DNA from 3 places in the Flaviflexus equikiangi genome. Region 2 is predicted to be linked to each of the others. Evidence: riboswitches for the same ligand, from Rfam matches in the RefSeq annotation. Region 2 holds a riboswitch; each other region holds the start of a gene.
The links. A riboswitch is a leader RNA that binds a small molecule or an ion and turns the genes downstream of it on or off. The one in region 2 is predicted to bind S-adenosylmethionine.
Positions count from the first base shown of each region.

Region 1: it holds a riboswitch for S-adenosylmethionine, as region 2 does, so the genes downstream of both, H2O75_RS01550 (hypothetical protein) here and H2O75_RS06645 (LLM class oxidoreductase) in region 2, are expected to answer to the same signal.
Region 3: it holds a riboswitch for S-adenosylmethionine, as region 2 does, so the genes downstream of both, H2O75_RS03010 (methionine ABC transporter ATP-binding protein) here and H2O75_RS06645 (LLM class oxidoreductase) in region 2, are expected to answer to the same signal.

Region 1 covers NZ_CP059676.1:333,268-343,108, forward strand. The annotation lists one part of gene H2O75_RS01540 (IS3 family transposase) at 1-531, shown strand, start outside; partial or broken gene H2O75_RS01545 (ATP-binding protein) at 574-876, shown strand; SAM riboswitch class IV at 1,095-1,211, shown strand; gene H2O75_RS01550 (hypothetical protein) at 1,228-1,638, shown strand; gene H2O75_RS01555 (hypothetical protein) at 1,736-2,272, shown strand; gene H2O75_RS01560 (DUF421 domain-containing protein) at 2,272-2,742, shown strand; gene H2O75_RS01565 (alcohol dehydrogenase catalytic domain-containing protein) at 2,866-4,038, opposite strand; gene H2O75_RS01570 (Cof-type HAD-IIB family hydrolase) at 4,081-5,151, shown strand; gene H2O75_RS01575 (aldo/keto reductase) at 5,207-6,256, shown strand; gene H2O75_RS01580 (hypothetical protein) at 6,258-7,400, shown strand; gene H2O75_RS01585 (winged helix-turn-helix domain-containing protein) at 7,384-8,601, opposite strand; gene H2O75_RS01590 (trimeric intracellular cation channel family protein) at 8,601-9,422, opposite strand; gene H2O75_RS01595 (YeeE/YedE family protein) at 9,830-9,841, shown strand, end outside.
Region 2 covers NZ_CP059676.1:1,409,372-1,419,212, forward strand. The annotation lists tRNA gene H2O75_RS06610 (tRNA-Ala) at 225-300, opposite strand; gene H2O75_RS06615 (histidine phosphatase family protein) at 374-991, opposite strand; gene rsfS (ribosome silencing factor) at 988-1,362, opposite strand; gene H2O75_RS06625 (hypothetical protein) at 1,359-2,036, opposite strand; gene nadD (nicotinate-nucleotide adenylyltransferase) at 2,068-2,784, opposite strand; gene H2O75_RS06635 (glutamate-5-semialdehyde dehydrogenase) at 2,774-4,036, opposite strand; gene trxA (thioredoxin) at 4,124-4,486, shown strand; gene H2O75_RS06645 (LLM class oxidoreductase) at 4,558-5,457, opposite strand; SAM riboswitch class IV at 5,691-5,793, opposite strand; gene H2O75_RS06650 (MusI family membrane protein) at 5,914-6,537, opposite strand; gene H2O75_RS06655 (carbohydrate ABC transporter permease) at 6,542-7,456, opposite strand; gene H2O75_RS06660 (carbohydrate ABC transporter permease) at 7,453-8,298, opposite strand; gene H2O75_RS06665 (ABC transporter substrate-binding protein) at 8,392-9,720, opposite strand.
Region 3 covers NZ_CP059676.1:634,005-643,845, reverse strand. The annotation lists gene H2O75_RS03045 (carbohydrate ABC transporter permease) at 1-687, opposite strand, end outside; gene H2O75_RS03040 (ABC transporter substrate-binding protein) at 690-2,027, opposite strand; gene H2O75_RS03035 (carbohydrate kinase family protein) at 2,051-3,043, opposite strand; gene H2O75_RS03030 (DeoR/GlpR family DNA-binding transcription regulator) at 3,133-3,873, shown strand; gene H2O75_RS03025 (family 4 glycosyl hydrolase) at 3,870-5,204, shown strand; gene H2O75_RS03020 (MetQ/NlpA family ABC transporter substrate-binding protein) at 5,397-6,230, opposite strand; gene H2O75_RS03015 (methionine ABC transporter permease) at 6,291-6,977, opposite strand; gene H2O75_RS03010 (methionine ABC transporter ATP-binding protein) at 6,974-7,948, opposite strand; SAM riboswitch class I at 7,954-8,041, opposite strand; gene H2O75_RS03005 (aldo/keto reductase) at 8,245-9,054, opposite strand; gene H2O75_RS03000 (HAD family hydrolase) at 9,172-9,813, opposite strand.

The sequences.
Region 1 (9,841 bases), 1.1 Mb from region 2:
GTGGAGCGTGATTTCACCGCGAATGGGATTGACGAGAAGTGGTTGACAGACATTACCGAGCATTGGACCGGTGAGGGCAAGCTCTACCTCTGTGCGTTGAAGGACGTGTGTTCGAACCGGATCGTGGGGTATGCGATTGACAAGCGGATGAAGGCGTCATTGGCGGTTCGGGCGCTTGAGAACGCACTCATGCAGCGCGGCTTCCCGCAGGGCGTGATCGTGCATAGCGATAGAGGGAGCCAGTTCCGAAGCCGGAAATTCCAGAAGGCCCTGAATCGGCACGGGCTGCGGGGCTCGATGGGGCGTGTGGGTGCGTGCGGAGATAACGCGGCCATGGAATCATTCTTCTCGCTGCTACAGAAGAATGTCCTCGACCGACGCCCGTGGCGGACCCGGCAGGAGCTGCGCCTCGCGATCGTGGCGTGGATCGAGGGAAAGTATCACCGCAAGCGCAGGCAGCGAAGGCTTGGGAAGCTGACACCGGTCGAATTCGAGGCCATAATGATGGATGTCGTCGGTCTGGCGGCATAAACCCCGGACTCAACCAAACCTTCAGCAGACCCTAACAAAGGCGAACTCCCTAAAGAGCTGCGCCGTATTCGCCGTTTTAAGCTCATCATCATCGACGAGCTCGGCTACCTTCCCATTGAGCCCGAAGCAGCGAATCTGTTCTTCCAGCTCATCTCAGACCGATACGAGCAGTCATCAATCCTGATCACCTCGAACCTCGCTTTCGGTAGCTGGTCAACGATTTTCCACGACGAGACCATCGCCACAGCCATCATCGACCGGCTTGTCCACCATGCTCAAGTACTGACCACGAAAGGAACCTCGTACCGAATCAGACACCGACAAGAACAACAAAATGTAGACTGAAACTGCTCAGTTTTCGATTGCCGGAAGTGCACCAAATTCAATTGCCGCCGACACCAATGCCGTAGGCCGTAGGCCGAGGGGATTTTCTTCTGTATCTACAGACGGAGTCTTCGTATCCCTTCGGTTCTTACAGTGCTTCGTGGTCAGTGAGATCTTCCGCGCCTCTCTCGCGGAACCTTGACCTTTTCTGTCCGCAGTCCCCGCTAGACTCAAACCACAATCAAGAAGTTCGACGTGAAGCCTCTCAGCTTGTCGACTGGCAACCGCTTATCGCTAGCGGTGCCCCTGGGAGAAGATTGGCCCTCGATCAAAAGATCCGAGTGGAAGACAGCGACATTCAAGGGAAATCTCATGACGAACCCGGACTTTTCTTCGGACAACGACGCCCCTCACATCCCCAGCGAGCTCCTCCTGCGCAGCGAATATATCGGCACGTGTGACGACTATTCGCCAGGGCACAAGATGCACTACATTCGCGGCATCAGATCGGCGGGGAGCGATGACTGGGAAGATGCGGAGATCATCGCCACGACTGGGCACCACATCTGTTTCGCCACGGACAGCGGCATCCACTGGAAGTGGAACCACGATCCGCTCTTCCTGTGGAGCCGGGTCAACCTGGCGCTCCACTCATCAGATGTGAAGGTCAGGTGGTCGGACAGCTTCAACATGCTCAAAATCAGTACCGGAGGCAAAGAGGGAGGCCACTGCATCGGTCTCCAAGGCGGCCCGGTCACGCCCTGTAAGTTCCCGAACGGTTGATGACTCGAAGAAACTGTGCCATATGGCTATGATGTAGGCCACCCGCCGACTTATGTTGGTGGGTGGTTCTCGTTCTAGTCAGCATGATGGGGGATGGGTGAAGACTTTAGGAGATCGGCCGCCGGAATCCCTCCTCGAGGACGTCGTCCACGACAGTGATAAGGCGTGGCGGCGGTGGGCACGATCGGGCGTGCTGGCATTCTTCGCGCTTGTCCTCCTTGCCGCTGCCCTCGGGGCTTTTGATCTCGGAACGCAGCGCACCGCGGCTCTCGGAACGGCCGAAGTTGGGGTGGACTATCCAGTGACAACGCGAGCCGGCCTGGACCTCAAGGTGATCGTCAAGGTCTCCGACCGGGATGGATTGCCCGAAACCCTCCGTATCGAGATCGATCAGGAATATCTCGACATGTTCGAAGATCTCCTGCTCGTGCCAGAGCCCAGTGATCAGACGGCACTGCGGGGTGGGATCGTGCGGTTCGAGTATGAGCTTCCCGCGGGCTCCACTCACGCTCGTCTCTCGATCGAGGGACGAGCCTCGGACCGGTGGGAACCCAGCACGAGTGGAACGATCCGGCTCGTCGGCTCTGACGGCTTCGATGTGGGGGTTCCTGTGACGACATGGAGGTTGCCCTGATGGATATCGTTCTCCGCGCTGCCATTGCCTTTGTTGTGCTTTGGCTCCTGACGAAAGCAGCGGGCAGGGCCACGCTTGGGGAGCTCAGCTCCTTCGACCTTCTCCTCTTCATCACCATGGGGGACTTGATCCAGCAGGGGATCACGGGAGAGGACCGCACGCTGACGGGCGGGCTCGTAGCGGTGGCGACATTCGCTCTCCTTGCCGTGACATTCAACCTCGTCGTGTCCAGGTGGTCAAAAGCGAGCAGGCTCCTCGAGGGTCCTCCCATCATCCTCGTCGCCGATGGTCGGGCACGGACGGGGGCGATGCGGCGCCAGCGAGTCTCTGTCGCCGAGATTCTCAGTGCAGGGCGTCAATCCGGGTACGAGAACATGTCGGACATTCGCCTCGCCGTCCTCGAGCAGGATGGGAAGATCTCCTTCTTCCCCTACACGGCCGAGCACGCGCAATCAGCCGATCAGGAATAGCGTCCTTCCATCGCGCGCAGGTTTTGGCTCGCGATAGTCGGCGGATGGTGGGCCCGGTTGATCTTTCCCCTTCCGTTGCCAACCGGGAGCACCCAGGGGAGGGGCGGTTGTCCGCCCATAGCCTCATGATCTGGGGTCGAGAACGACTTTGATGCAGCCGTCTTCCTTCTTCTGGAACGTCTCGTACATGGCAGGAGCCTGCTCGAGAGGCGCCCTGTGGGTGACGAAGTCCTCGAGGCCGAGCGGATCGGACTCATCCTCGACCAGGGGAAGAAGATGATCGACGTGGGCATGGACGTTGGCCTGTCCCATTCTCACCTGGACCTGCTTGTCGAAGAGAGACAGCATGGGGATGGGGTCGGCCTGCCCGCCGTACACGCCGCTCAGCGAGATCGTGCCGCCGCGCCTGACAAGATCGATGGCGCCGTAGAGAGCTCCCAGCCTGTCGAGACCTGCTGTCTCGAAGACCTTCCGTCCCACCGCGTCGGGCAGGAGGCCGACGATGCTGTGGGCGGCTGTGGTGACGGGGGAACCGTGCGCCTCCATGCCCACCGCGTCGATCACGGCGTCAGGGCCCCGGCCTTCCGTGAGATCTCTGATCTGCTCGACAGCGTCCGAGTCGAACGTGGTGATGCCGTGACGCTCTGCCATGGCACGCCGCTCCGGAACGGGATCGATCGCGTACACGGTCGCCCCGAGATGGGCTGCTATCCGCGCCGCGAACTGTCCGATCGGTCCAAGCCCAAACACAGCAAGGGAATCGCCCCGCTGGACGCCCGCGTAGGCCACGCCCTGCCACGCTGTCGGCAGCACATCGCTGAGGAAGAGATAGCGATGGTCTGGGAGATCGGTGCCGACAGTGATAGCCCCGAAGTTCGCGTGGGGAACACGCAAGTATTCGGCCTGACCGCCGGGAACGGAGCCGTAGAGACGTGAATATCCGAAGAGAGCGGCGCCTGACCCGTGTTCGCGCACCTGGGTTGTCTCGCATTGGGTGACGAGTCCGCGCGAACACATCCAGCAGTGCCCGCAGGCGATCGGGAACGGGATGACGACACGGTCGCCTGCCGACAGTTCCGACTCGGAGCCCGCCTCGACGATCATTCCCATCGTCTCGTGGCCCACGATGTCTCCCTTGTCCATGAAGGGCCCCAGCACCTCGTAGAGGTGCAGGTCCGACCCGCAAATCGCCGTTGAGGTGACCTCGATGATGACATCGGTCGGTTCGTCAAGGGTGGGATCGGGAACGGTCTCGACACTCACGTGCCGCTTGCCCTGCCATGTCACAGCTCTCATCTCGTCTCCTTCGGTAGGTGCCCCATCCTTCCAAGGGTCTGTGTGACGCACAAGACATATCGGACATTCGCTGCTATCTTCCGGGCCGTCTCCGCCTTCGATTTCTATTCTGACGATCCGGGTGAAACCCGTGGCCACAGGGGTTGTGGGCGATCCGTGGGCGGTGCTGGCACCCTCGATTCCTCCCCGAAGATTCCCAGCTTGGGAAGGGGCGAGTCCGGGGGTGGGGCCTGGGATGGTGTCGCACGATCGGGGATACTGGTGGGGATGATGGAGAGTGGATTGAAACCAGAGCTGTGGACGACGATTGAACCTGGACAGGACGTGGCGCTCGTTGTGTGCGACATGGACGGGACGCTGCTGGACGGGGAGGGCCGCGTGCCGGACGCCTTCTGGTCTCTCGTCGACACGATGAGCGAGCGGGGGATCATGTTCGCTCCCGCAAGCGGACGCCAATATGCCACCCTGGCCAAGATGTTCGCCGGCCGTGCCTCCATCCGGACATTTATCTCCGAGAACGGCGCCCATGTCGTCCAAGACGGCGAGTCCGTATCGGTCACCCCGGTCGAGAAAGACACCGCCGAGCGTGTCATCCGCCTAGTCCGCGATGTCGACCATCGCGACATCGGCCTTGTCGCGGGAGGCGCGAAGAGCGCATACGTCGAGCGGCGCGATGATCGCTTCACCGAGCAGGTCGAAACCTATAATGCGGCCCTCACGATCGTTGACGATCTGACCGAGGTCGAGGACGATTTCGTCAAACTCGCCACGTTCGACTTCAACGGAGTGGACGACATTGTCGAGGATGTCTTCCCGGGCTCATGGGATGGTCATCAGGTCGTCGTCTCGGGAACCCACTGGGTCGATATCATCTCCGACCAGGCGAACAAGGGCAATGCCCTGCGGGACCTGCAGAAGCATCTCGGCATTTCGCCCTCCCAGACCGTCGTCTTCGGCGACTACCTCAACGACCTGGAGATGCTCGACCAGGCAGACCTGTCGTTCGCGATGGCGAACGCCCACCCCGATGTTCGCGCGGCTGCACGATACGAGGCGCCCGCCAACACCGAGCACGGCGTGGTCAGTGTCCTGGAGCGGCTCCTCAACCTGTAGCGGCCACGCCGCGAAAGGTGGTCCTCCCGCCCCCTCATCATGGGATCATGGTGGAATGAGTCACATTCCCTACGTTCCAGCATCAACCCGTTACGACGAGATCCCCTACCGGCACTGCGGCACATCCGGCCTCCAGCTTCCCGTGATCGCCCTCGGCCTGTGGCACAACTTCGGTGACGACCGGCCCTTCCAGACACAGCGCGATATCGTGCGCCGCGCCTTCGATCGCGGGATCTTCCACTTCGACCTGGCCAACAACTATGGCCCGCCCGCCGGAAGCGCGGAAGAGAACTTTGGGCGGATACTCGCGAAAGACCTGGCCCCCTTCCGGCACGAGATCATCATCTCGACGAAGGCGGGCTGGAACATGTGGGACGGTCCGCACGGCTTCGGCGGATCCCGGAAATACCTCCTCACCTCCCTCGATGAGTCCCTCCAGCGCCTGGGAACCGACCATGTCGACATCTTCTACCACCACCGCCCCGACCCCGACACCCCGGTGGAAGAATCCATGCTCGCCCTCCATCACGCCGTCACATCGGGCAAGGCCCTCTATGCCGGGATCTCCTCCTACTCGGCGGAAGCGACGAAGGAAGCCGCCGCGATCATGCGCGACCTCGGCACACCCCTCGCTATCCACCAGCCCTCCTATTCGATGCTCAACAGATGGATCGAGGAAGGGACGCCGTCCCTGCTCGAGGCCGCCCAGGAAGAGGGCATGGGTGTGATCGGCTTCTCCGCCATGGCGCAGGGAATGCTGACCGACAAATACCTCGGCGGAATCCCGGACGATTCTCGTCTCGCAAGCGGAAAGGTGAACAAGGACTTCTTTACGGACGAAGCACTCGGACACGTGCGTGCCCTCAACGACATCGCGGCAGAGCGCGGCCAGAGCCTGGCACAGATGGCAGTCGCGTGGGTCCTGCGAGACCAGGGTGCCTCCCTCACGACCGCTCTCATCGGAGCCTCGTCCACGAGTCAGATCGACGAAGCCGTCGGTGCGGCACAGAACCTCACGTTCACGCCCGCCGAACTGGCGGCAATCGATGAGCACGCCGTCGATTCCGGCATCAACCAATGGTGGGGCGCGACAGCGTCGCGCTAGCATGACACACCTATCGGAAGGCCCCAGGGGCCGCAGGTTCCTCTACGAGCTCCTCGTCGCAGGAGGCGCCGAGGAACTGTCCCGTGCCGTCTGGGACTTCGAGTGGAGGATCGCGAAAGACGACGGCAGCAGAGCCTATCTCGTCATGGTCGAGGAAACAGAGGCTCCCGCCCCTCGAAGGTTCAAGCTGCCTGCCCTTCCGTGGTTCACACGCGTGAGGATCAAGCATCGTTCGATGCTCTCCCGGAGAAGCACACCCCGGGCCGTCCCGACGTGGAAGGAGAACGTCCCGCCCGGGGACAGCCTCATCACCTCGGCAGGCGTGGCCGACCTTATCCGCGCCGCAACTCCCGACCCGTCCCATGCCAGCCATGCCCTGACGGAGGCGGTCGCCGCCGCCAGATACTGGCAGGAGCCAGACGCGACCGATCTCATCCTCAGCGACCCGGTGATCGTGGCAGCGCTCGCGGAGATCGACGACCGGCCCCTCCTGGAGGCTCTGGAGAAGGATCGCACGGAACCCTTCGCGGTGCTGGGGGGTGACTGGCGGGGGGATGCTGGGACGGTCCTCGAGACGTGGCTGGCGGAGATTACCGCCGCGGTCGAGCGTGCACAGCGGGAACGTCCCGCCGATGTTCGAGCGAACTGGTCCGGCATGTGGCACTCCACTCCGCCCTATCGGCTGCTGAAGAGCCAGGATCGGATGGTTGACGGTGTTCCCACCGGTTTGACGGATGTCGAGGACGGTCCGCCGAGAGACAGGGCCACGGTCCTCTCCGTGCGGGTCAAGGACGACAAGGTGTATGTGGTCGACAGTGCGCAGGCGTGGGTCGCGCTCTGCACTGTCTATCCTCTCGACGTGACGGCGGAAGTACGCCACGACTGGTATCGCGTCACCGGACGAGACGGGACCTGGATCATTCCGAACTGGCGCGATGTGGCACGAGACTGGGATGGTGTCCTCGTCACGCCCCGCGGCTACCTCACGGCGGCCGGCAGGGCCCTCCCCGCAGGCGAACACGCCAGTGTCCTGGCGGGCTGGAACCCGGGCGAGACTTTCTGGCTCCGGGACTGCGATACTGCCGGGCCCGAGGAGTGGCGTCTCCTGGATGATCGATGGGAGCCGGTCAGAGCGCAGCCCTGAGCGCGGGGACAGCATCCCCGGGAGCATCGTCCACAATCGTGATCGTGGACGCCCCCTGCCATCGGGCCAGCCTCTCCAGCTCGGCCGCAAGGACGGCGCCAGCCTCGCGGGCTCCCGGCTCGAACCATGCCCCCATGACCTTGAGCGTCTGGCTCGGCCGATCGAGGGCGAGATCGACCCGTGCAGGGATCGTGCCGTCGTGCAGGAGCGGGAGCGAATAGTAGCCCCTGGTCCTCTTCGCGGCCGGGGTATAGATCCCGATCCGGTAGTCGAGACCAAACAAGGCCAGGGCTCTCTTGCGTTCGAAGATCAGCGGGTCGAAGGGAGACAGCAGAGTCGTCCCCGTGACACTGCGAGGAACGGGGATCGCGGCCCACATGATCGCCCCCGGCAATCCCTCCACGTCCACGCGGCACGCCTTCCCGCAGGCCACGAGATCATCGAGCACAGGGCGAACGTCCGCGAGTTTGAGGCGGAAGAAGTCGGCAATCGTCGCGGGCGTGCCGATGCCCACCTTCTCGAGAGAGATCTCGGTAAGGGCACGTATCGCCTCCTCGCGCGGGGGAGTGGGAGGGAGCCCTGCGGGGAGCACGCGCTCCCGTGCGCCGTAGATGCGGTGGAAGTGCTGGGTGCGCCCGGCACCCGCCACCATGTCAGCATCGAACAGGTTCTCGAGGATCACCTTGACAGCCGTGCGAGACCACTCGAACTCCGTTGACTGGCCGATGAGCTCTGCCTCGGCAGGTGTGAGGTGGCGGGTGTCGAGCCAGGCGCTCACCTCGCGTGCGGTAGCCGTCGTACCCTCGAGAAATCCCATGATCCGTTCCGCCAGGGCCTCCGCACCGGGATGCTCCTCGATGGTGCGCCCTGATGACCAGCGGCGCCGGAACCCCGCGAGGAGACGATGCGTCGTCGGGGGAACATAACAGGCTTCGTGCCCCCACTGTTCGACGATGAGGCGGGGCGGCTGAGAAGCCGCCGCGTCGAGCAGACCGGTGTCGTACGGGCCCAGCCTGGAATAGAGGGGGAGATAGTGGGCTCTGGCCAGGATGTTGACAGAGTCGATCTGCAGCACCCCCATGCCACGCACGGCACTGCCAATGTCAGCTCGTGTCCGGGCCGGCGAGACGCGGTCGAGGCGTTGGGCGCGAATGGCTACCGCGGCCGCCTGGGAGCGGCTGAGACGGCGCGGCCCTGTCATCACGAACGCTCGATGTGGGCAGGTGCGTGAGGATCGTCTGGCGACTGCGGATCATCCGGAGTCTGCGGAGAGGCCGCGGAGACGATGTCGTCACCCGACGGTGCTGAGCGTGAGAGCCGGCCGTACTTCTTCCAGTGGAAGCCGTAGGAGTGGCGGGTCGAGGTGCGCCGAGGGAAGTGCCACAGCTTGTTCCTCTCGAGGCGCGGGGCCTGCTTCTCCTGATAGTCGAAGACGGGAAGGCTGAGCTTGAAATAGATGGCGATGATGCGGAGGGTGAAGACGATGAGGAGGGAGGAGAGGACGGTGATGTCCTCGGAGACTCCGAGCTCGGTGAGGCCGTAGTAGACGATCACGCCGACGGGGACGATAGAGGCGTAGAGCTCCTTGTGGAAGACGAGCGGTATGCGGTTGCAGAGGATATCGCGGAGGATCCCGCCCATGACGCCCGTGATGAGGCCGGACACGAGGGCGATGATGAAGCCGTAGTCCATCTCCAGCGCAATCCGCACGCCGAAGATCGTGAACACGGCCAGGCCGACAGAATCCAGCACGAGAAAGAGGATGCGGAAGTACGTCATGAGGGATGACGTGAGGACAGTGATGATCGCGGCAACGGCGACGATGACCAGATAGTAGGGATGCTCAACCCAGGAGAGCGGGTAATGGCCCAGGAGCATGTCGCGGACAGAGCCGCCGCCGAGGGCGGTCACGCACGCCACCATCGTCACCCCGAACAGGTCCATCTTTTGCCGGCCCGCCGCCAGAGCGCCAGTCATGGCCTCAGCGGTGATACCGATGAGGAAAAGAACGGTGAGGAGCATGCACGATCCTTGCTAGCGCGGAAGAGACCGCTGCCGGTCCCTCTCGATTGTAGGAACGAAACCGCGGCCTTGCCAGAGACGCTAAGCACCCTCCGTCCGATATGAGACGTCCACCTTTGCTCTTGCGCGGTGACGGAAGTTGTTGATAGTTTCACGACATCGCATTTTCGCGATACATCGAACATGAGGACTGATCATGGTGTCTCACCTCCACACGCGCGCAGCTGCTGACGTTACGTCCGCGCGCATGTGTTGTTCGATGATGTGCCGAATGATCTGATCGACCGTTCGCGCTCCCACGGAGCGCTGTCCAGATCATCGGCCCACGCCCCGTGGGCTTACCGTACCCTCGTGGGCTAGCCGCGTCCTGGCAGCGCTCTCCTCTACCCACAACCAGAGAGAGAACTATGCTAATTTCC
Region 2 (9,841 bases):
AACACCGTCAGCATTCGGCTGAGCGCATGCTCCCCCACACACAAGCCGCCTATCGGCACGGTCGCGCAGACTCTCCCCGTGCCATGCCGCACCATCCACTCACACGCACTCGATGACTCAGGCCTCTGACGTTGCGTCCCGAGCTCGTGGAGAGACCAAAAAACCCTTCGAACATCGCATGGTTAAAAGCTGCGATACCCGAAGGGTTCTTTCACTAGAACAAGTGGTGGAGCTAAGGGGATTCGAACCCCTGACCTCTTCCATGCCATGGAAGCGCGCTACCAACTGCGCCATAGCCCCTTGTGCCTCCCTAGTGTAAGTCGAAACACCCCCGCGATGCCAAATCGATAAAGGTGGTGACCGCCACAGGCACTCAGCTGATGTTGTAGCCGTTCAGCCGCCACACCGGCGTCCGGTTCGCCTGGGGAGTCAGAACCGCCCAATGGCAGTTGTCCAGGCCTGCTAAGGGCTGTGCCAGGGAGGGATTCACCCCGAGCATCGTCATGACACCATTCGAGATTGCCCCGCCATGCGACACGACGACGAGGACGCCGTCCTCGACGCCCATCTCCAAGAACCTGTTGCCCCAGTCCGCGATCGCAGCCGCGAAGCGTTGGCCGCAGTGTTCACGGGTCTCAACATCACCGCCCGGTTCTCTCCCGTTTCGCCAAAGCGTCAGACCCTCGGGATCGACGGCGGCGATCTCATCCACCGTCATGCCCTCCCATGATCCGAAGCTCCGCTCCTGGACGCGCGGATCGACGTGAATCTCCTGATTCGTCACGCTTGCGAGCGCAGTGGCCGTGTCATACGCGCGGACGAGATTGGACGAGACGATAGCAGTGGGACCGAGTGCGGCTATCTTCTTCGCGGCAGACCGCGCCTGTGCGCGACCGGAGTCGTTGAGCGGGTAGTCGCTTGCGCCCTGAAGGCGCCGCTGCTTATTGAGATCGGTTTGCCCGTGACGCCACAGAACGAGCTGTGAGATCAACGCTCGCCGTCCAGGTCCGACACGTCAATCGACGGGCAGTCCCCCCACAGCTTCTCCAGCGCATAGTACTCGCGGTCTTCGTCCTGCTGAACGTGGACGATGATGTCCCCGTAGTCGACGAGAACCCAATGGGCTTCACCCTCGTAGCCTTCGCGCCGAATACGGCGCACGCCCTCCTTATGAAGGGCTTCATCGATGCCGTCGACAATGGCGCGAACCTGTCGGCCCGTTTCGCCTGAGGCGACGACGAAGACGTCGGTGAGGACGAGCCGTTCAGAGACGTCGATTGCGACGACGGAGGTCGCCACCTTTTCGAAGGCGGCAGCCGCGGCGACGCGAGCTTTTGATATGGATTCGGGGGTAGCTGTCACAACGCTCCAGGGTAGTGGTGGATCGCGGCGGATGCCGCGGCGGCGGAATCCCCGCCGGAGAAAATCAGTGATCCGAGAAGGATGCCGACGCCGAAGCCAACGATGATGAGGAGGAGGAAAAGAACAATGGTCTTCCACCGGCTCGGTTCAACGAACTCATCGTCAATGGACTCGGCCGTATCATCGTCCTCGTCTGTCGGTGGTTTGGCCTTGAGCTTGGCACGGAGAGCGTCCGCGAAATCGGACTCCTCCACAGCTGCGTCCTCGTCGAGTGCCGAGGCGAACTCGTCGTCGCGCGCCAGTACTGGTGATGGTCGGTCGGACTCGGGCTGATCGGAATCCTGCGAGAAACGATCGAAGACGCTCGTGCGTTCCGGAGCGGCCTGCGGCTCGTCATCACCACTCTCAGGAGCCGAGTCGGGCGTCGCTGGAGAAGCCAGATCCCCGCCGAGCATCGTAGCCTCGGCAGACTGCTGCGGAGTGAAGGCCGCCGTCTCCGGGCCACCATCGTGCTCAGCGGCAGGCGCCTCAGGCAAGGGATTGTCGGCTGAGCCGATCGGAACATCCGGTGTGGTCACGTCTTCGTGGGGTGAACGATCCTCAGATTCTGCCTCCTGCCGTGGCTTGAGAAGCCCGGCTTTTCGCATTTCGCGCCGCGACATCCGCTCGCTCATCGGTTCTCCTTCGCTCGACCTACAGATCAGTCTATCGTCCCGCGCGCTGCCGTGCCGCCCTAGCGGGCTGTGACACGCGAGGAATGCGGCTGGGCGAGTAAAGCCCATACTTTCGAATGTACTGGACCACACCATCCGGCACGAGATACCAGATAGGGACGCCGATCTTCTCGCGCTCACGCACGTCCGTCGACGAGATCGCCATGGCTGGCACCTCGATGACGGTGACGCGATTCTCGGGGAGCCCGTTCGAGGCAATGGTGTGGCCGGGTCTGCTGACACCGACGAAGTGCGCAAGGTCCCACAAACCAGGAGCATCCTTCCATCCAAGAATCTGGGGAAGAACATCGGCGCCGGTGATGAAGAAGAACTCGTCGTCAGGATAGATCTCTCTCAAGTCCCGAAGAGTGTCGATCGTGTAGGTGAGACCTGCCCGATCGATGTCGACCCGGGACACGGAGAACCGAGCATTCGACGCCGTTGCGATAACGGTCATGAGGTAGCGGTATTCTGCAGGGGATACTTCCCGCTCCTGCTTGTAAGGCGGCTCCCCTGTCGGCACGAAGATCACCTCATCCAGGCCGAACCGGTGCTGCACCTCCGAGGCGGCGACGAGGTGGCCGTGATGAATCGGGTCGAAGGTGCCGCCCATGATCCCGATCCTGCGCCTCAGATTATCGTTCGGGTGAGGTGCCTCGATCCACGCGAGGTCATGTTCGGCCGTGACGGGAAAGCCGCTAGCGGACATGCCCCGCACCTTCGACAACCCACGTCGTCGTCGTGAGCTCAGCAAGCCCCATCGGACCCCTCGCGTGCAGCTTCTGAGTCGAGATGCCGATCTCAGCACCGAGACCGAGCTCCCCGCCGTCGGTGAAACGGGTCGAGGCATTGACCATGACAGCAGCCGAATCGATCGACGCGACGAAGCGGTTCGCATCAGCGACCGAATCGGTCACGATCGCCTCAGTGTGGCCCGAGGAGTGGACACCGATATGCTCAATCGCCGCATCCACCGAATCGACGATCGCGACCGCCATGTCCATCGACAAGTATTCGCGATCCCAATCGTCCTCCGTCGCATCAAGCACATCAATACCCACTGCGTGTGCGATGGTCTTCGCGCCAGCATCGGCGTGCAAGGTGACGCCCCGCTGGGAAAGTGCGGTGAGAACTTCTGCAGCGCCCGGGAAGTCCCGGTGCAGGAGAAGCGTCTCGGCCGCGTTGCACACGCCCGTTCGGTGCGTCTTCGAGTTGAGGGTGATCGCGATGGCACGATCGATATCGGCATCAGCGTTGATGAACACGTGGCAGTTGCCGACCCCTGTTTCGATGACGGGAACGGTCGAGTTCATGACCACGGACTGGATGAGGCCCGGACCTCCGCGCGGAATGAGGAGGTCGATATAGCCGCGCGCCTTCATGAGCTCCGTCGCGCCCTCTCTCCCCCACTGATCGACGGACGCGATCGCATCCGCCGGGATGCCGACGGATTCGACGGCGTCCCTCATGAGAGACACGAGCACCTCGTTCGTCTCCTCGGCCGCGCTGCCGCCGCGAAGGAGGACAGCATTGCCGGATTTCAGTGCCAAGCACGCCGCATCGACCGTCACATTCGGGCGGGCCTCGTAGATCATGCCCACCACTCCCATCGGCACTCTCACGTTGCGCACGGTCAAACCATTCGGAAGCGTACGGCCGACAACCACCTCACCGACGGGATCCGGGAGCGCCGCAACATCGCGGACCGCGTCCGCGATGTTGGCAATACGCTCGCTCGTCAGAGTGAGACGGTCCACGAGGGCCTCCGTCAGCCCGTTCGCCACGCCCTTGGCAATATCGCGCTCATTGGCCGCGACAATCCGCGGTGCGTGGGCCTCAAGTGCTGATGCGATCGCGGCCAGCGCCGCATTCTTCGTCGTCGTTGACGCGCTGCGGAGAACCCTGGCGGCGCCGCGCGCCTTCGTTGCAAGCTCTCGAACGTCATCTCTCGTGTTCGTCATGAGAGTAAGCGTATAGGGAATTAAACGAAGGTCCACCCCGTTACAGGCCTTGTATCACGAAAGATGACTAGAGAAGGATTGTGAGACATGGCGACCGTCGAGATCACGAAGGACAACTTCACCGACACCGTGAAAGAAGGAACCGTGTTCCTCGACTTCTGGGCAGAATGGTGCGGCCCGTGCCGCCAGTTCGCTCCGACGTTCGAGGCTGCCTCTGAGAAGCATGAGGACGTGACGTTCGGGAAGGTCGATACCGAGGCTGAGCCGGAGCTCGCGCAGAGCTTCCAGATCATGTCGATTCCGACCCTCATGGTCTTCCGTGACGGCATCAAGATCTTCGAACAGGCAGGCGCTGTGCCGGCCTCGGCGCTCGAGGACCTCGTTGGTCAGGCGCAGAAGCTCGACATGGATGCTGTGCGCGCACAGATCGCAGAGCAGCAGGGGAACTAACGCTGGCGTGGCAGAAGGGGGAGCACATTGAACTGCTCCCCCTTCTCGTCGTGCTTACTCGGCGCTTTCTGTTACTCCGCGCTTTCCGCGCTTCGGCGCGCACGCAGGAGAGGAAGCACGCCGCAGACGGTGGACGCGAGATCTGTCGGCAGTGAGCCGGGCAGGATCGTGAACGCGTCTGCCGCGCCGAGATCTGTCCACGACTCGATGTGATCGGCAACGTCGTGGACGGTTCCGAGGACCCGCGCGGCGCCCTCCGCGTACCGATCGGCACCGATAGCCGAGATAAGGTTCGCGCGTTCCTCCGCATCCATCGCGCAACCGGACACGATCATGAAAAGGTCGGAGACGACCTGGAGATCCCGGCCCTGCTCGAGAGCGGCCGAGCGCAGTGAGTAACGGATTTCGCGGGCTGAATGAGGGTCTGCCTCGCGCAGGCGGACCCGATCGAGCACACTGCCGAGTGCCGTGAGATCGATGCGGGACGCTGTTTCACCCGTCAGGGCGACAGTCACGGGCGTACCGTCCCTGTGCGCCGCCGCGATCAGGCTGATAACCGGGCCGAGGTCATCGCCGGTGACGAGAATCTCCAGCCCGACACCCGTGTCCTTGACTGCTTCAAGCGCGGCCTCTCCTACCGAGTCGGCTGTCACCGAAGCGAAAATGGGGCCCGTGATCTTCGATGTGAGCTTGACGCTGGCACGCACTGCGTCGAGACGGCAGTCTCGCAAGTGAAGGTCTGAACGGAGGAGGAAGCTCGAGCCGAGCGTCACCGCTGCGAGACCATCGCTCAGCGCGGCGCTTGTCATCGAGGCGAGTCTTGGAAGGTTGCACGTCTCGACGGGAAAGTCCTCGCCGAAGTCTGATGAGCTGTCGAACACCTCAACGCCGAGGGAGGACAGGTCGATGCTGATAGAGGGGACTTTGAAACTGAGCCGTGACTGTGACGATGATGGCAGTTGGATAGTCATCTTCTGATCCTTGGGTATAGCAAATGGGCTCCCTATGGAGCTGAGTGAAGGTGCATAAAGCGAGGCGGGATGCTTCCCGGGCAGATCTCGTTGGCCGGATCAGGCCATGGACTTATGCCACATAAACATTCGACGAAGTCGGAACGGAGCCGATACGGGGGCAGAATGCCGTGTCGTCTGGGTGTTATTCGTGAATGTCATGATATTTTCCTTCGTGCTCTCCACCGCGGACGGTGCTTCGCTTGCCAAGTAAGGCCTGGTCGTCACCCGGGGCACCCCTCGCACGTGAGGGGTTGTCGACCAGCTAGCCGGGGCTCTCTGCTGGTTCTCTGGACCACCGCCAGAATAACACGAGCTCGGGTCCGTATGTCAAGACACGCCCGCCCAGTAGGTGAGATCGACTGGTGTGAGCATGAGAAAGTCCCCATACCCGAGGGCATGGGGACTTTCATTCGCCTAGAAATTTGCCGAGACCTGCCGCTCGATGAGGAGGTCATGGACGTACAGAGTCGCCGCAGGAAGAATCACCATATTCGCGAAGATCAGGATGGCGATGATGTCCACATTCATGTAAAGAAGCAAAGGCTGAACGCCGAGAGTCGCGAGGCACACGAGCGTGCGAGGGAGGTATCCAATAGCGAGAATCGCCGATCTTTTTGCGACATCGGCGAGCGGCTTCTCTGACTGGCTGATGAGGGGGAAGAACCAGATCGCGAAGCACACGACGAGCACGACCCCCGTCAACGCCACCACCGTGGCCGCCGTCCCGGCTGCACCCAAGTCCATGCGACGAATGGCCCAGATCTCCCACGCCGATACGAGAAACGCGAGGAGGATGAGAAGCCAGACGATTGTTGCCCGGGCGAACGACGTGCGGAAGCCGGTCCAGAACGCCTTGGCGGGCGACGATCCCTCTTCCCGGACCTGCTTGAGCAGGGCCGCGTGAGCGCCGGCAAGTGCTGCGCCGGCGGTCACGACTGGAAGGCTGAAGATCAGAAGCAGCACATTGACGATGATGGTGTCCGTGACGGACACCAACCCGTTGTAGAACTTCGAATCGGGTGCAAGCCACCCTGCCATACGGTCAGCCCTTGACCGAGCCGGCAACGACGCCCTCGATGATGTGCTTCTGCGAGAACAGGTAGAACACGACGATCGGAATGATCGCAAGGACGAGCATTGCCATCATCGCGCCCATGTCCCGGTTGCCGTTGGAGCCGACCAGCATCTGCACCACCACGGGGATCGTCTTGTATCGGGTGGAGAGGCCGATGACGAGATATGGCAGAAGGTAGTCGTTCCAGATCCACATGGCGTTGAGGATCGCGACCGTCACGGTTGTCGGCTTGAGAATCGGAAGGACGATCCGGAAATAGTTCTGGAGCGGTCCACAGCCGTCGATGTAGGCAGCCTCTTCGATCTCGAGCGGAATGGACTTCACGAAGCCGGAGAAGATGAAGACGGACAGGCCTGCGCCGAAGCCGAGATACAGCACCACCATGCCTGCAGGATTGGCCAGGCTCAGCATGTCGGCGATCTTGACGGTCGGGAACATGACCATCTGGAATGGGATGACCATCGAGAACACGAACATGTAGTAGAGCATCGACGTCCACCACGTCTTGACGCGCGTGATGTAGTACGCCGTCATAGCGCTGAGCAGGACAATCGTGGCGACGGATGTGACCGTGATGAGGAACGACCAGAAGATCGCCTCGAAGAAGCCGGTCCGTTCAAGACCTGTCGTGTAGTTCGACAGCCCTGCCCACATGTCGCCCAGTGGGAGCGAGAAGGGGTCGGAGCTGATCGAGAACTTCTGTTTGAACGAGTTGATGATGATGAACAGAATGGGCCCGAGGAAGACGACGACCAAGAGGCATAGGACAACGTAGTAGAAGCCCTTGCGCGCACCGAGCTGCTTCCGGCTTGGATCAGGATTGCCCTTCTTCTCGGGGACCTGACCGTCGAATGATTCGACTGTTTCGATAACCGCGCTCATGCCTCGACCTCCTTGGTTCGTGTAGCTCGCAGCTGAAGGAATGCGACGGCGACAACGATAATGACGAAGATGACGGCCTTGGCCTGGCCTACACCTTCCTGCCCGACTCGGGCAAACATTGTGTTAACGATGTTGAGAGCAACCATTTCGGTCTTCGACTGGGGCGCACCATTGGTGAGCGCGAGGTTCTGGTCGAAGAGCTTGAATGAACTCGACAGCGTGAGGAAGATACAGATCGTGATCGTCGGCATGATGACGGGGATCGTCACATGCCGCAGGATCTGCCACCTGCTAGCGCCATCGATCTCGGCCGCTTCGGTCAGCTCCGGCGGAACAGCCTGGAGGCCTGCGATGTAGATGATCATCATGTAGCCGACCTGCTGCCAGTTGATGAGAAGGATCAAACCGACATACCCGTATTCCCAGTTGGACACGATCGTCGTCCCGTAGTTTGCGAGAACGGCGTTGATCATCGACTGCCACGTGTAGCCGAGCACGATGCCGCCGATCAGGTTCGGCATGAAGAAGACTGAGCGGAAGAAGTTGGTGCCGCGAAGCTTCTGCGTGAGCATGCGCGCGATGGCGAAGGCGAACAGGTTGACGGTGAGTATCGAGACCGTCACGACGAGGAGAGTGAACGTGAAGGAACTCGTGAATCCTTGATTCTCTTCCAGTGCCCGCTGGTAGTTGGCGAGTCCGACCCACTCCGCGTCAGTGATCGTCGTGAACGATGAGAATGACAGGTAGATACCTATAAAGAACGGCAACAGGAACGCGATCATGAAGGCAAGGCCTGTTGGCGCGACGAATATGGGGAAGTATTTCTTCAGTGTTCTTTGCATCGGTGTCCGTCTCCCGCTGTAAAGCGCCGTCGAGACGCTTGAACGTTGAGTAGCCGGGGCGGGCGGAATCACCCGCCCCGGCATCAATGGCTATTAGCCGAGGTTGGCCTTTTCGCGGGCCCAGGAGGTGATGAAGGTGTCAGTCACTTCATCCCATTCGATGTTGCCGGACGCGTACTGAGCAAGCGACTGACCGAACTCTTCCTTGAACTGCTGCGACGGGAAGGTCGTGAAGACCCACGGAATCGCCTCAAGGTCGGGGTTCGTCAGGTAGGTGCTGATCTGGATCGCGAGCGGATCGTTCGGGGTGGAATCGCCGAACGCCTTGAACGGAGCGATGAATCCGAGATCCTCGGTCACGTAGGTCATGCCGGTCTCAGAGCTGAAGAGCCAGTTGACGAAGTCGATCGTCGCCTGCTGATCGGCTTCAGATGCCTTGGCGTTGACGGCCATGAATGCCTCGGTGCCGACGTTGATGCCCATGGATTCTTCGCCTTCAACGCCGGTGTAGATCGGCATGAACTTGATGTCCTCTTCGGCGACGACGTTGCCTTCGATGTCCTTGATCTGGCTCCAGGCCCAGTTGCCGTTCTGGACGATCGCGGCCTTGCCGGTTGCGAACTCCTGCATGGAGTCGGTGACCGTCTTGGAGGGGGTCAGCGCCGGCTCAACCGTGGAGTTGGTCAGGTACAGGTCGAAGATGTTCTTGTAGTTGTCGCTGTAGGTGAAACCGATTTCCTGCATGTCGGTCACACCCTCGTCGCGGTACTCGTAGAAGACGGGGATGTTCGCAAGGTGGGTCTGCCAGCGCCAGTCCTCGCCGGAGGCGAGCGACGTCACGGCGAAAACGCCGTCGATGCCGAGCTCGTCCTTGCGGGCCTGCATGTCGTCAGTGACTTCCTTGAGCTTGTCGAAGCCGTCGATCTCGTCGACCGATGAAGCCTTCGCACCATCGAGCGCGAAGTAGTCGTCGAAGATCGCCTGGTTGTAGATCAGGCCATAGCCTTCGACGGCGAGGGGCACACCGTAGACCTTGCCGTCCTCTCCCTTGAGCGCGAGGCCCGGATCGTTGAGATCCTTGGCGAAATCGGTGTCATCGAGTTCGAGTGCATAGGACTGCCAGCTCTTCAGGCCCATCGGGCCGTTGATCTGGAAGAGTGTCGGAGCGTCGGACTTCGTGACTTCCGACTTCAATGTCTGCTCGTACGTACCGGAGGCGGCTGTCACGACCTTGACCGGAACGCCGGTCTCCTCTTCGTAAACCTTGGCGATCTCCTTGTAGGTCTCCTCTGACTCGGGCTTCCAGTTGAGGAAATAGACCGAGCCCTCATCGTCTCCGCCGTCGGATCCGCAGGCGGCAAGGCCGCCAAGTGCGAAAGCGGCGACTGTCATGAGCGAGACGGCGCGCTTAGCGTTGAACATGTGTGTCCTCCCTTGGACATCAAGTTGATTCATCGGCACCATTACCGACGTCGTGATTCAAGTTCTGCCCGTAACATAGCGTTTAAGGAGGAACTGTCACACGATTAACTTAATCATTGCA
Region 3 (9,841 bases), 780 kb from region 2:
GCGCACCGCAGGCAGGGTGATGTACCAGAACTTGCCGATGGGACCGACCCCGTCGAGGGTTGCGGCCTCATAGTATGACTCGGAGATTCTTGCCATGCCCGACATGAGGAGCACTGTCACGAGACCGGTCGACACCCATGTGCCGATGAAGCCCACTGCGGGCAGAGCCCACGTGAAGCTCCCCAGGAACGGCTCCGTCATTCTCATGCCGAACCAGCCCAGAACCGTGTTGATCGGACCGTTGAGGGCATAGATGTCTCGCCACGCGACAGCGAGCACCACCATCGCAATCACCTGCGGCAGGAAGACCACGGTGCGGAAGAACCCCAATCCGGGGGCCCGGGAGCGGATGAGCATCGAGGCGAGCGGGAGTCCGATGAGGATGGGAAGGATGGCGAAGAAGAAGATGAGGGCGAGACCGTGGAGGAAGGCCGCACGGAGGCGGTCGTCCTCGTAGATCGCCGTATAGTTCTCGAATCCAGCCCAGGTTGCCGGACCAAGACCATCCCAATGCCAGAAGGAGAGGCCGACGACGCGGATCAGTGGGTAGATGATGAAGGCGCCGTAGACGAGGACCGGCAGCGCCAGAAGAGTGACAGTCGTGATGGCACGGCTGCGGCGCTTGGAACTCGTCTTACGCCGGGGGCCGGCGCCATTGGCGCCGGCAACCCCAGGTACTGCAACCATCGTTAGTTCTGCGCCTCGGTGTAGGCCGCTTCGAGCGTCGCGACGAAGTCTTCCGGCGTCGAGTTGCCCGCGATGAGGTTCTGCAGAGCATCCCCCATCACCTGGTCCATCGTGGGCGTCGCCCAGTCCAGGTAGGGAACGATGTTGCCGTCGGAGACGAGCGTGTCGAAGGCCGTCATGACATCGCCGACGACCTGATCGGCGTCGCCCGCGAAGTCGCTGGCGTTGAGGACGGGAACGTTCCCCGTCTCGGCCAGCACTGCCATCGCCTCGTCCGAGGTGATGAAGTGAATGTAAGCAGCCGCCACGTTCATGTCTTCAGCTGCGGACGTGATCGCGAACGGCAGGCCTGTTCCACCGGTCGTGGTCGGCCCGTCGCTCGGGGGAAGCATGAAGCGCACGTCGTCGCCCATGGCCTCGTTGAGGTCGGCGGCAAGCCACGAGCCTGCGATGAGGTAGACGCCCTCGCCGTTGGCGAAGTCCTGCCACACCTGGTCGTAGTCGGCGCCGTTGACACCATCGTTGAAGTAGCCCTCGGAGACCCACTCCTGGAACTGCGCGGCCGCCGCGACGTTCTCGTCGGTCTCCCACGATGCTCCCTCATTGCCGAAGCCGAGCGTGCGGATCTCTTCCGCAGGAGTGTACTGTCCCTGGATGGCACCGAAGACGTGGATGGCGGGCCACTTGTCGATGTTGCCGAGGACGAGGGGAACCTCTCCCGCGTCGGCGATCTCCGGCAGCTGTGCTTCCAGGTCTTCCCAAGTTTCGGGGAACTCGAGGCCGAGTTCGGCAAGCTTCGACTCGGAGTAGTAGATGCCGACGGTCTCTCCGACCTGCGGCAAGCCGTAGACACAGCCTTCGCCGAACACTGACGCATCTTCCGAGTAGGAGGAATAGGCCAGGATATCGCCGAAACGATCCTCCCAGCCGTACGCCTCCGAGTAGTCGTCAAGGCATTGGATCTGCTTGGACGACACGAACTGGCCCATCATCGAGCGCGAGTTGTTGGCCTGGACCACGTCCGGAGCATCCGACCCCGTCAGCGCGAGGCGCAGCGTTGTCTGCAGGTCGTCGAACGACTGCGAATTGCGCTCGATCGTGATGTTCGGGTACTTGTCCATGAACGCCTCGTTGAGGCGCTCCATCTGCTCGTTCTGGCCGCCGCGGACTTCCTGATCCCACACGATCAGCGTCTGCTCGGGAGCATCGGAGATATCGGTCGAGACCTCGGCAGCGTCGCCGTTGTCTGTCGTCTCCTCGTCCTCAGCTGACGGGTTGCACGCCGTGAGCACGAGGAGCGCTGCCGCCCCGAGTCCCACGAACTTTGCGCTCGTTCTCATGAAATTTCCTTTCGTAGTGCGCCTCACAGCGCTGTGACACTATCGAGTTTGGCTTGTATGTTTCGCACGGACTGACCAGCCAGCGCATCGATCCGCGGATCCTGCGCCACCCACTCCCCGAGCTCCCCCATGTGGGGTGCGGCGGATGATCCGCCGATCCTGCACACCGTCCATGCGGCCGCGCACTGCCCGAGATGAACAGCATCCGTCAACGGCGCGCCGGTCGCGAGACCGGTCGCGAGACCCGCGCTGAACGCGTCTCCCGCCCCGGTCGTATCGATCGCATCGACCTCGAGTGCGGGCACGACCACGGCAGTCGGAGATCCTTCCGAGCGATGGGCGATATGGACGCCCTGCGCCCCACACGTGACGACAACGGTCGGCACGAAAGACGTCAGCGCCTCCGCGGCCTCCGGGATCGTCAGCGTCCGGGTGTAGTGCATGGCTTCCGAACAGTTGGGAACGAAGACGTCTGCGGCGGCGAGAGCCTCGAGATGTTCGCGCGGCCACTCCCCCGTCGCATCCCACCCAGCGTCAGCGATGACGATGGTGCCCTGCTCGCGCCACTGCGCGATCCTGTCCTGCGCACGAACGAGGTAGGGCAGGGAGACAAGGAAGACGTCCGGGGCCGGGAGATCGTCCCGCGGGATCGGCACCTCGTCCTTGCCGTGCGTCGTCAGCGCACGATCCCCCTCCATGACGAGGGAGACCGTGATGTTCTGATGCGGGGTGTATTCGGCGTAAGACATGTCGACGAGTTCATCCGCCAGCATCTCGCGCACCCATGAGCCGGGCCGATCCTGCCCCAGGTAGGTGATGACGGCCGAGTTCAGGCCAAGCCTGGCACAGGCGACAGCCTGATTGGCCACTCCGCCCGGCATCACCCCGCTGCCCCCGATCCATTGCTCTTCGCCCGGACGGGGAGCATGCTCGAGACCGCACATGACGATATCGAGGAAGAGCGACCCGGCAACATAGACGGTTGGCCGACCGCGGCGGCGTGTGACGTGACCCATGCTCGAAGCCTAGAGGTGGACCCGCACTGAATGCAAGTGACAGATCCTGCTCGCTTGTGCACGCAGGGTTGATTCACTATGCTGAGACCATGCTCCCAGCCGAACGTAGGAAGCGCATCCTTGACGAGGTGCGCCAAACCGGAGGACTCGACGTCGTCTCCCTCTCCGAAGCTTACGGAGTGTCAAAGTCGACGATCCGGAGAGATCTGAATCTCCTCGACAGCCAGGGAATGCTCCAACGTGTTCGGGGCGGAACGATCGACGCAGATCCGCGCCCCTACGCTCAAGTCGTCACGAAAGCTGCTGACGAGAAGTCGAAGATCGGCCATGAGGCGGCGACACTGGTGGAGGACGGAGACATCGTCCTCATCGATATCGGGACGACCACGGCAGCGGTGGCACAGGCTCTCTACGGCCGCCACGTCACCGTTCTCACGGCGTCGCTCGCCGTCATCGACATCCTGCGGGACTCTCCCGGCACCGAACTGATCGTGCTTGGCGGCGTTGTCCGCAACTCCTACCTGTCCATGGTCGGTTCCCTCACGTCGCATGCTCTCAGTCAGCTCCGCGCCGATATCGCCTTCCTCGGAACCTCCGGAGTGCGCGACGATCTCGTCGTCATGGACTCCACCGGCACCGAGGTTCCCATCAAGCATTCCATTCTGAAGAACTCGACGTCGGCGTATCTTGTTGCCAGTGCAGACAAGTTTCCCGGTTCCGGCATTCTTCAGATCTGTTCGGTCTCGGAGTTCGACGGTGTCATCACCACGGCAACGGGACCCATTATCGATTCCATCAGCTCCTCAGGCGTACAGGTGATCCATCCATGAAATTGCTTCTTGTCGGCGGCGGCGGCTTCCGCGTTCCCCAGGTCCTCAGCGTGCTGGCGGACCCAGACCTGCCCATCAACATCACGGAGGTCTGCCTCTACGACGTGTCCGATGCTCGGGTCTCCGTCATGAAGAACGTGGTGACGCAGCTGGGCTACGCGAACCTTCCCACCATCTCGACAACGACCGATATGGTCGCTGCGGTCAAGGGATCGGACTTCATCTTCTCGGCGATGAGGATCGGCGGCACGTGCGGACGAGTGGTGGATGAACGGGAGGCTCTCGCACGCGGCATCCTCGGCCAGGAGACTGTCGGTGCGGGCGGCTACGCCTATGCGTTCCGAACGATCCCGGAGGCGATGAGGCTTGCGGAAACCGTCAAGACGCACGCACCCGACGCCTGGGTCATCAACTTCACGAACCCTGCCGGCATCATCACCCAGGCCATGCGCACCGTCCACCCCCGCGTCGTCGGCATCTGCGACACCCCCATCGGTCTCGTCCGCCGGGCCGCGAACGTGGCCGGGCACGCGGAAGCCGACATCAGCTACGACTATGTTGGCCTCAACCACCTCGGCTGGCTCCGTTCACTCACCCACGAAGGAACGGATCTACTGCCGAGTATCATCGCCGATGACGCCAAGCTCGAACACCTCGAAGAGGCCCGCACCGTTGGTTTCGACTGGGTTCGAAGCCTCGGCATGATCCCGAACGAATACCTCTACTACTACTATTACAACCGCGAATCAGTCGCCGCCATCGCCAGCGGTCAGACGCGCGGAGAGTTCCTGCTTCACCAGCAGGGCGATTTCTATGAGAGGGCAGCGGCCGAACCGGACAGGGCTGGCGAACACTGGCTGCGAACCCACAACGAACGCGAAGCAACCTACATGGCGGAGTCCCGCGAGGAGGGTGAAGCGCGCCGCGACGAAGACATGGGCGGCGGATATGAGCATGTTGCCCTCGAACTCATGACCGCGCTCGCATCGGGAATCCCGGCACGGATGATCCTCGGAGTCGCAAACAACGATGCTGGGCAGCTCATCGTGCCCCAGCTCAGAGACGACGCCGTCATCGAAGTGCCCTGCACCGTCGACGGCAACGGCATCCGCCCCCTCCCCCAAGCTCCGCTCACGGGCCCGGAGCTCGGCCTCGTCACGTCCGTCAAGGCATGCGAGGAGCTCGTCATCGACGCCGCACTCACAGGCGAGAAGACGCTGGCATGGCGGGCATTGGCCTCCCATCCGCTCGTCGACTCGATCGCCGTGGCCAAGGATGTCCTCGACGCCTACATCGACAAGAATCCGGATGTAGCGAAGACCTTCAGCTGAGCTGATGCTATGGGGCCCGCAGTGATCTGCGGGCCCCATACCTTCTCAGCGCTCGAGAATCGGCTGCGGCCTGTTATTCGCCGCCTGCATTGTCGACGTGGCCTCGTGACGCGCCGGCATCCCGATCGAGCATGACCTTACCGTGCAGGGACAGCAGAGGGGGCGACCATGTCGCCCCCTCTCGCTTGTGCTCTAGAAAGCCGGGATGACTTCACCGTCCGGGTAGGTTTCGGTGATGAAGTCGGCAACTTCCTGGGTGCGGAGCAGTCCGTCGAGGATCTGGATCGCGTCAGCCTTGTCCGAGCCCGCCTTCCATGCGAGGACGTTGGCGTAGGGGTTGCCCTCGCCCGATTCGATCGCGATGGCATCCTCGGACGGGACGAGGCCGCCTTCGAGTGCGAAGTTGCCGTTGATGATCGAGATGGAGACCTGGTCGAGAGTACGGGGCAGGTTCGGCGCCTCCAGCTCGACGAACTCGATGTTCTTCGGGTTGTCGACGACATCGAAGATTGTCGGGTTCTCGACCGACTCATCGAGGGTGATGATGCCGTTGTCCTCGAGGAGCCAGAGCGCTCGTGCCTGGTTCGACGGATCGTTGACGATCGAGACCTTCGCACCGTCCTCGAGCTCATCGAGCGACGTCAGCGTGTCCGAGTAGACGGCGTAGGGCTCGATGTGGACGCCCTCGCCGTGCTCGAAATCGTAGCCGTTCTCTTCGACCTGGACGTTGAAGTAGGGCACGTGCTGGAAGAAGTTCGCGTCCAGTTCTCCGGAGTCGAGGTTGCGGTTGGGAAGCACGTAATCCGAGTATTCGACGATCTCGAGATCGATTCCAGCCTCTTCAGCAAGGTTCTCGTCGATGAAGGCGAGGATATCGGCGTGGGGCACGGGAGAGGCCCCCACGGTCAGGGTGACGATTTCGCCTGAGCCTTCGGTGGTGGTCTCCTCGGCGGCTTCCTCATCGGAGGAGCAGGCGGCCAGGGTCAGAGCAGCGGTTGTGGCAAGAGCAAGTAGTGAGCGACGCATAGGTGTTCCTTTGATTGTGTTCAATATGGTGCGAGTTCGGTCAGCCCGGTACGCGGGGACTCAGCGGTGGTCCACGTACCGGCTGAGCATGTCTCCGAACATCTGCACGATCTGCACGATGGCGGTGATGATGATGACGGTGATGACAAGGACGTCGAGGAGGTAGCGCTGGTAGCCGTAGTTGTAGGCGAGCGCACCGAGGCCGCCGCCGCCAACAGCCCCACCCATAGCCGAGAAGCCGATAATCATGATGATGAGGACGGTGATGGACTGGATGATGCCGGGCAGGGCTTCACGCAGCATGACATCTGCCATGATCCGTGTCCGCGTCGCCCCCATCATCTGAGCGGCCTCAACCTTCCCCGTATCGACCGCAAGAAGGTTTGTTTCGACTAGGCGCGCGAAGAACGGTATCGAGCCGACGGCAAGCGGGAAGACCATGCCCCGCCATCCGATGTTCGTCTGCATGATCCAATCCGTCACCGGCAGAAGCAGGATGAGGAGGATGATGAAGGGGATCGAGCGCCCGATATTGACGATGACGGAGAGGATCTGGTTGACGATCGGGGCGGGCCTGATGCCGGTCTTGGCTGTCGTGACAAGGAGCAGGCCGAGCGGGAGACCGATCAGCACCGTGGCCAGAGTCGACCAGCCGACCATCAACAATGTCTCAGCCGTCGCATCCCATAGAGAATTCTGGATCACAGGCTGGTCTAGCCAGAGAAGCCCATCGAGTGCGAATGTCATGCTGCACGCTCCGATGCATCGATGCCGCGATCGGTCAATGTCGCAACCGTGTGGCCTGCCTTCTCCGACTCGATCGAGATGACGAGACGGGCAATCTGAGAATCGCCATGTGTTTCGAAGGTTCCTGCTGTCACGTCAGCACCCAGCTCAGCGACAACAGCGAGCACGTGGGAGCTGGCCGGCTCACCCGGACGAGACGTGAAGGCGAGATCGATGAGGCTCCTGCCCGGGGGTGGGCTGTCAACGCTCGGCGGTGGCACGATGGCGCGGCCAAGACGCGACGACGTGTCCGCCACGATGTCGCCGACGCGCCCCGACTGGACGACACGGCCCCCCTCGAGCAGAGACACACTGTCACACGTATCCCGCACCACCGCCATCTCATGCGTGATGATGACGACGGTGACACCCGTCTGGTCCCGCACGCTCTTGATCAGAGTGAGAATCTGGTCCGTGGTCTGAGTGTCGAGTGCCGACGTCGGTTCGTCACACAGCAGCACGGCGGGACGTGCGGCAAGTGCTCGGGCGATAGCGATTCGCTGTCTCTGGCCGCCGGAGAGCTGGGACGGATAGGAGTTCCCGCGATCGCCGAGACCGACGAGGTCGAGCAGTTCCTGGACTCGATCGCGACGCTTGCCCCGATCAAGGCCCGCGACTTTCAACGGGTAGGCGATGTTCTGGCCTGCCGTTCGAGCATCGAGCAGGTTTCCGCCCTGGAAGACCATGCCGATCGAGCGGCGGGCTGCACGCAGCTCGGTGGGATTGAGAGCGGACAGGTCCTCGCCATCGACCCACACGTGTCCCTCGGTCGGCCTCTCAAGCGCGGTGAGGCAGCGGATCAACGTGGACTTACCTGCGCCCGATTCCCCGACGATCCCGTGGATCTCCCCCGCGGGGATCGTCAGATCGATACCGTCGAGGGCAACGACCGGCCCCGGGTATACCTTGCGAACGCCGTCCAAGGTGATCATGAATTCCTCCATCGGTCCGGGCGGTAGCACCGAGTTCTCCTCGGTTGCTGCAGCTTCGTCGAGCCCAGGTCTCTCAGCTGCTCTGGATGGTTGTCTCATTAAACATCGATGCTGGCCCGCACCGCCAACTGTCTCACCTGTCGGACCGCGCGGGGCTGTTGAGCATCAAGAAGTCACCAGTGTAGGCGACCAGTGCCCGCACGGCTATGACCCAACCCTCACATGCAACCAGGCAGGTGCAGAGCGAATACTCTCATTACCTCGTCCGATCACTCCGATCGACCGGCAGTCTTCCTCTATCGCTCGTCGTGCGTGGCGGGATCCCACTCTCCGAGAGGACGCTGCGGCAGAGCGGAGATCGCTCGAACCTCCTCAGGAGAGAGCGTCACCTGCACTGCATGAAGATTCTGCTTCCTGCGCTCCTCGTTCGTCGAGCGGACGATCGGGATCGTCCCGATGGCGCGATGCCAGGCGAGTATCGCCTGCGACGGCGTGATTCCGTGAGCATTTGCCGCTGCTTTGACGGGTTCGGCGTCGAAAAGTTCCCCTCCCTTGGATAACGGTGACCACGCCTGGATTGCGATGCCGCGGCGGGTCAGCTCGTGGCGGAGGTCGGAGCGGTGGATACCAGGATCGATCTGGATCTGGTTGACGACCGGGACAAGACCGGTCCGTGACTCGACCTCGTCGAGATGCTCCGGCAGGAAGTTCGAGACGCCAAGGGCGCGGACAAGTCCCTCTTCCTGCAGTTTGGCCATCTCCTCGTACGCCTGGGCGTAGAGCCCGAGCATGGGGAGGGGCCAGTGGATCATCCACACGTCGATGTAGTCGACTCCGAGTTTTGTCAGGCTCTGCTCGAGAGCTCCGCGCACATTGCCATGGTCGCGTCCGCGCAGCTTCGTTTGGATGATGACGTCATCCCGGGCGATGCCGCTGTCACGGATTCCCTGACCGACCGCTTCTTCGTTCTCGTAGCGGGAGGCGGTGTCGATCAGGGTATAGCCAACCTCGATCGCTGCCGTTACAGCCGACGCGGCCTCGTCTCCCTTGAGCGGGGAGGTGCCGAACCCAATGTCGATGGACTCAAAATCTATCTGCGTATTCACGCCTTGAGGCTATCAACCAGCCTCGGCCCACCGCGAGGGCTCATGGCCGCAAGCGGAATCTCCCGCACGACAGACACTCACCTTTTCCCACCGTGGCGTCAGGCTCCAACCAGCGGATCAGAGCAGAGCGGCGAGAACCGATAGTTCAGTTTTGAGGACGTTGACAACTGCGGCACCGGCGCGGGCAGCGGAGGTCGCGCCGGGGATAGAGTCCTCGAAGGCGAGGCAGTGCTCCGGTGCCACACCGAGTCTTCTCATCGCCGCCGCATAGGGCGCCGGATCGGGTTTGCCGGGGAAGGGCTCGTCACCTGTGACGCGGGCAGCGAAGTACTGTTTCGGCAGGCTCTCGATCGCGGGTCCGACCAGGTCAATCGGAGTGGCAGTGACGAGTGCTTGAGGGATCCCCGCTGCCGCAAATGCGTCAAGGAGCTCGATTGCGCCCGGCATGATATCTGGATCCGAATAGACATGTTCGGCCATAAGCCCGGCCACCTCGTCGAAGAGCACCATCGGATCCGCTTCTTGCCCGCCATCGCGGCGCAGAATGTATTGGAGATGCACGGCATGGTCTTCGGTCGATGAGCCGTGCAGAGCGGCCTCATCGTCCTGCGTCCAGGTCCCGCCGCGCCCTTCAACGACGTGACGGGAGTAATCAACCCACCGGGATTCTGTGTCCGTGATCGTCCCGTCCATGTCCCAGAGGATGGCAGCGGGTTCTGAATCGAGTCCGCAGGCGCGGTAAACGTCAACAAGGCTCATAGAGCCAGGGTACGCGACCACCATTCAC